Linked DNA regions of Enteractinococcus fodinae. The protein of the gene in region 2 interacts with the protein of the main gene of each other region in a pairwise test. Links are inferred from orthologs where the notes say so. Each region holds a gene or a part of one and is shown on either strand. Other genes may lie near its edges.

Evidence for each region.
Region 1: the proteins of ndk (region 2) and J2S62_RS03990 interact in binary tests that used the Escherichia coli proteins (3 or more experiments, as listed by UniProt). The link is inferred for Enteractinococcus fodinae from one-to-one orthologs.

The regions. Positions count from the first base shown.
Region 1 is NZ_JAVDYJ010000001.1:836,799-839,651, reverse strand. It holds J2S62_RS03990 (5-formyltetrahydrofolate cyclo-ligase), read left to right. Parts: upstream 1-1,044; coding sequence 1,045-1,662; downstream 1,663-2,853. Other genes in the region: J2S62_RS03980 (DUF4011 domain-containing protein), read right to left, coding at 1,852-2,853; J2S62_RS03985 (hypothetical protein), read right to left, coding at 1,659-1,865; J2S62_RS03995 (GNAT family N-acetyltransferase), read right to left, coding at 359-973; J2S62_RS04000 (hypothetical protein), read right to left, coding at 1-282. UniProt on the Escherichia coli protein: Involved in the removal of 5-formyltetrahydrofolate.
Region 2 is NZ_JAVDYJ010000001.1:1,338,237-1,341,204, reverse strand. It holds ndk (nucleoside-diphosphate kinase), read right to left. Parts: upstream 1,711-2,968; coding sequence 1,291-1,710; downstream 1-1,290. Other genes in the region: J2S62_RS06305 (bifunctional folylpolyglutamate synthase/dihydrofolate synthase), read right to left, coding at 2,249-2,968; J2S62_RS06310 (DUF4233 domain-containing protein), read right to left, coding at 1,771-2,259; J2S62_RS06320 (NUDIX hydrolase), read left to right, coding at 560-1,222; J2S62_RS06325 (vitamin K epoxide reductase family protein), read left to right, coding at 1-552. UniProt on the Escherichia coli protein: Major role in the synthesis of nucleoside triphosphates other than ATP. The ATP gamma phosphate is transferred to the NDP beta phosphate via a ping-pong mechanism, using a phosphorylated active-site intermediate.

The DNA.
Region 1 (2,853 bases), 500 kb from region 2 along the record:
AGCAAGTGCTCCGACCGCAAAAACCGATAAACGGCCCCAGCGAATTGAGAATCCAGTGCCGCCGGAGTGCGTCGAAGAGGGGGAAGATTTCATAGCTTTCCTTCGTTGGCGGGATTCACGTCGTTTCCGACTACGTTGGGTGACAACCGGACGACGAGCAAGCAAAAGTAAGCCGGCTACGACTACGACAACCACCACGATGGAAGTGGCGATGTCTATTTCGGGCAAGAATCCGAGTGTAGCGGCTAACGACTCTTCAAGCTCTCGGAGACGGGTGTCCACTCTCCATACGATATACCGAGCTTTCCAGAAGCCCCCGGGTTTTCTTCGTGTGTTGCTGGTTTGAGAGTGAAGACGGTTACTTCAGTCGGGAAAGTAGGCCCTCAGCAGGGATTTCATCTTTTGTCAAGGCAAAGGATTGATGGTCTCGCCATTGGCCGTTGATGTGAATATAGTCCTTGCGTAGTCCCTCGGAACGGAAACCTAATTTTTCCACGACACGCAGTGATGCGGTGTTGCTGGGCACAATGTTGATTTCGATGCGATGCAGTCCAACCCGGGTGAACAGATAATCACTGGCTAACGCCACAGCGGTGGGCACAATATTTTGTCCGGCGTGGGCCTGGTCCACCCAGTAGCCCAAGCTCGTGGAGCGCATGGACCCCCATAACACCGGGCCTGCGATGAGCTGTCCCACCAGGGTGGTCGTGGCGTTGGTGGTTCGAAAGATCGCCCACGGATACGATTGGCCGGCCCTGCCATCGCGGTTATGAGCTCGAATCATGGACCCATAGCTCATGATCGGCGGGTTGCCGGTCGGGTCGGTGGTTTCCCAGGGGGTCAACCATGCTGCGTTGCGCCTTCGGACATCATGCCACTGCTTGCGGTGGGCGTGACGCAGTGGGGCCAGTTGCAAATCCCTATGTTGGAGGATCACCGGCCAGATCGTGGGCAAAGCAGCAAAACGAGTCATGATCCACCATTGTAGGTCTGCAGGGCAGATGATGTGTTTGGTTGTGTCCGGCACGGTGTCACAATAAGACTATGACTGCTGAACTCAAAGACCAGTTACGCAAACGCTTCTTTAGTCAACGCAAGCAGCTTGGCCAGCGCGAGCGAGCGCGTCAATCTGAAGCGATCTGTACCGTTTTACTGGATTGGTATCGCGGTTTGGATAGTGCAGAGCGTCCCACCGGCAAGGTGGCGATGACCATCAAATTTGGGACCGAGCCGGATACGGATCCTGTCATGGAGGCCTTGCACGCTGATGGGGTCCAGATTTGGGTACCCATCTCACATGCGGATCGCTCCATGTCGTGGGTCCAGTGGGCGCCTGATGTGCCGATGGAACAATCGGCGTTGGGGCCCATTCAGGAGCCGGTGGGTGAACGTTTCGGTCCCGAAGCTGTCGCCGATGCCGATGTGATCCTCGTGCCGGCCCTTGCCGTGGATTCAGCCGGTTTTCGATTAGGCAAAGGTGGCGGATACTATGACCGTTTTCTTGCCGCGCTGCCCGATCTGACTACGCGACTACCGTTTTTGGTGACACCGGTATTTGACTATGAGTTCGTAGATGCCCGGGCAGAAGCGTTTCCGGTGGAGCAACATGATCTGCCGGTTCAAGCGGTCGTGACTGCTGAGACCGGGTTGATGTGGGTTTAGTAGTGCGGCGGTTTCTCGTCCATGATCGCCCGATCGCGGGCAGAAAGCTTCGGATCGGGCTTCTTTGCTTCGGGCTGCAGTTGGTCTAAGCGGGGTTCTGGCCCGTCAGCACTCGCAGGGCCGGTGCCTGCCACGGTGGCACGTCTGGGCCTGCGGCGGGCTTTGGCCCGGTCTGCTTCATTGGGTTGTTTAGAGGTCGTCATAGAAAAGATCACTGCCATTGTCCGGTGTGGGCAGTGCTGTCAGGTGTAATTTGTCGGTGAATGCATCGGCGACACCGAGGGGGTCGGTGAAGACATCGATGGCCCAGAGCCCAGCGTTTTGCCAACCCAGGCGGGACAGCTGCGCCGGAATCGTTCTGGTGCGGGTCCGCACGGGCGTGTGGTGGTATCGGGTGGAGCCATCATATCCGACGGCCACCGGCAGGTAGTTTTCATCGATATGGAAGTCAGGGCGGTGCCCATCGGGGTTATACAGCAGCAGGTCAGTGAAGCCGCGCTGGTCAAATTTGTGCGCCGCTCCCCTGGTGGCTAGATGCTGGACGAAGTCGTCGGTTAGACAATCCAGGGAGGTGGATTGTGGTTCGTTGACGGGTTGGCCAACGGTCGCTGGCAGGTTCACCAACAGTTCCCAGAAGAAATACGCTCCGGACATCAGGCTGTCGAAGTTGATTTCTTGCGGGTGGATGGCGGTGAAAATGGTCAGGCGTTGCCGTGCCCGCGTGAACGCGGTGGCGTAGTATTCGATGCCGTGGTGTTCGGAGAGCGGTCCGAAATGGTGAACCACTTTGCCGGTGGCGGTTCGACCATAACCCAGCGTGAAAATCACGTGGTCGGCTACCAGGCCGTGGGCGCGTTCCATTGGTGCCACCACGAAGCCTTGCCCGTTGGGTGAGGTCTCGGCGCTAAAGAATTTGGTAGCCCACCGGTGATTGGGCAGGTTGTAGCGAATGGATTCGGCAATCCGGCGCGCGTGTGCCGTATTTGAGGCGATCACGGCCAGGGATTCTTCCGGGTGATCACGGAAGTGTTCAAAGACCGCATCCACGGTGCGGGTGACTTCTGCGGTCGTGGATTCAACCCCGTCGTCGCCCATCCCCGGGCTGCCCGGTTCGGTGAGGTATTCGGCGTGAATGCCGGTTTGGGTACTGGTGGAAATTTCTTGCGGCGTGGGAGCGCGGTCGAGTCCCCC
Region 2 (2,968 bases):
ACGGCCATGGTCTTGATTATTGCAGGCCTCATCGGCCTGGGCGCCACCCTGGTGTTGACCTATGAACGCATCCAATTATGGATGGATCCGGACTATCTGACCTCGTGCGATTTTAGTGTCTGGGTCTCGTGTGGGACGGTCATGCAGTCGTGGCAAGCTGCATTATTTGGCTTTCCCAACCAGTTCATCGGCATTATCGGGTTCGCTGTGGTCATCACCATTGGTATGGCCATCGTCGGCGGGGCACGGTTTGCGAATTGGTGGTGGCATGCGACCTCAATTGGCTTGGGTCTGGCCATGGTGTTCTGTTTGTGGCTGTGGATCCAAGCCGTGTATGTCATTAATACGTTATGTCTGTACTGCATGGTGATCTGGGCGGTCACGATCCCCGCCGCCGTCCTTATTTTTGCGCGAAACGTCGCCCGTGACTTGATCAAAGTCACACCACGCACGAAGATGATAATAACAACGGCCGTCTGGCCCGCGATCATCCTGCTCTACGTGGTGATCGCTGCATCGATCATGCTGCGCTTTGGCGAAGCAATGTTTTAGGACACAAGTGGACGCGAACAAATTCAATGCCATGCCCCGACCAGAACTCACGCACCCCTATGTGCAGCTTCGGCAAGCTGCCTCGGTGATCATGCTGCGTGAGGCTGCCAACACGCTCGAGGTCTATGTGCAGCACCGGGCAACCACCATGGATTTTGCCGCCGGCGCGGTCGTGTTCCCAGGGGGTCGTACGGATCCTGAGGACGCCGAGTATGATTTCGGTGAAGCAGTTCGCCCCATCCTTTCGAACCATGCCAAGGGCTGGCAGAAAACCTCCCTGGGTTCGACAAACTCACAGGAGGCCGTGACCAACGCGTCGATGATGTTACGCACTGGCCTGCGCGAGGTTGAGGAAGAAACCGGCCTCGGGCTGGAACCGCAGATTCTGCGCCCGTGGGCCAACCTCATTACCCCGGTCGGTCTTCCGAAACGCTTTGATACCTTCTTTTATATCGCGACTCCAGACGACGACCTCGTGCCTGAGAACATCACCACCGAGGCCACATCAGCTGAATGGCTGACCATCGAATCGATCCTTCGGGACGCTGATGCAAAACGTATCGCGTTGATGAGCCCGACCCGGTTCTTACTGTCTGGCATCCTGGAATATGGCTCAATAGAAGGGCTGTTGCAACACGACCCGGTGGTTGAACCCATTCGAGGATTGTGAACCGACGTTAAAACCCTGCTGGCACCGCCAAGAAGCGGTGCCAGCGAGGTTTTAAAAATGTCTTCGGGTTAGCCGAACCAGATCTCAATCTCCCGTTCGGCAGACAGGGTCGAATCCGATGCGTGAATGAGGTTTTTCTGCACGCCTTCGCCCCAGTCGCGACCGTAATCTCCGCGAATGGTGCCGGGTTCAGCAAGCGTCGGGTCTGAGATGCCGGCCAGCGCGCGAATCCCTTCGATGACACGTTCGCCTTCGATCACGGCAGCGACGAGCGGTCCAGAAGCCATGAAATTCACGAGGGGTTCAAAGAACTCTTTGCCTTCGTGTTCTTCGTAGTGCTCGGCAAGCATCTGGTGGGTAGCGTTGAGCATGAGCAGCTCGACAATGGTGTAACCTTTGCGCTCGATGCGCGCCAGAATTTCACCGGTCAGTCCACGTTCCACGCCATCAGGCTTCACGAGTACAAGTGTGCGTTCAGGCTGGCTCATATCTACCTCAATCATCCAGGGCTTTGGACAGCGCGGTCACGCTGCCGTCTACGATCATACCTAATCGTCGGTTGCTTCCACACCGTGTTCACGCCGCCAGGCTTTCTCTTCAGCAGCCCGTTGTTGCTTCTCGCGATCGATTTGTTTGCCTTTGACCACCGCGTACCACCAGGCAGCGGCGAAGGCGATGCCCACGAGGAATCCAAAGGGCTCTAAAAAGCCCGAAGCGATTAGGACCGCTTGGATAATCCAGCCGAAGACGAGGCCGGCGGGTTTGGTGACGAAGCGTGCGGCGGCTCCGGTGATGAGCGCGAACACGAGCGCCCCGATGAGCATCCATAGGCCGCCCTCGTCTTGGTTCAGACCGTAGAGCATCAGGCCAAAAAAGGCGATAACAAATGCTTCGCCCAACAGCACGGTCGAGGTGAACAACACCATCACGGAGCGTTCTTTTTTGGGTTGACCGGGCTGCCATTCGCGTTGTGCTTTGGTTTCGCGTTCCGGGCGCCAGGATTCCCGATTGGTGTTGTCGGCTTGTTCAGGACTCATCGTCATCCTCCTGGTCCTCGTCGGCGAAGAAAGCACTCAAGTCGTCGTGGTCGTCGATTTCTACCGTGGCATCGGTGGCGGTGGCATCGGTGCCCAGCAGGTCGCGGACCTGGCCAACCAGGGTAATCGAGCCGGTCACCAGGACCCCGGCTCCCCCGGTACCAGCCATCAGGGTGCGACCGGCGTCTTGAATCTGGGAGTCTTGTTCTCGGACTCCCCGGACGGCCCAGCCGATCGCATCCACGACCGAATCGGTGGTGAAGATATGGTCTTCATCCCAGCCGGCGTCCAGTGCGATTTCGGTCAGGTCTTCGGGGCTGATGGCGCGCGGTGAGTTGGATTTGGTGATGGCCAAGTGTTCAACGTCGTCTCCGAAGTGGTCGAACAGCGCGTTGAGCACACCGAGGGCGTCTTTGTCATCGAGGATCCCCACGACCAAACCAAGGGCTGAGAAGTTGAAGGTTTCTCGGATGGTTGAAGCGGTGGCCTCGATGCCGTGTGGGTTGTGCGCGGCGTCCACGACCAATGAAGGGTTGGTACGCAACAATTCCAGTCGACCCGGGCTGGTCACTTGGGCCAGCCCGTCTTGCAGGATGTCCTGGTTCAACGGTTGGTCACCGCCACCCATGAAGGCCTCGAGCGCGGCGATGGCCACCGCGAGATTCTGGACCTGGTGGGCGCCGTGCAGCGGCAGAAACATGTTGTTGTA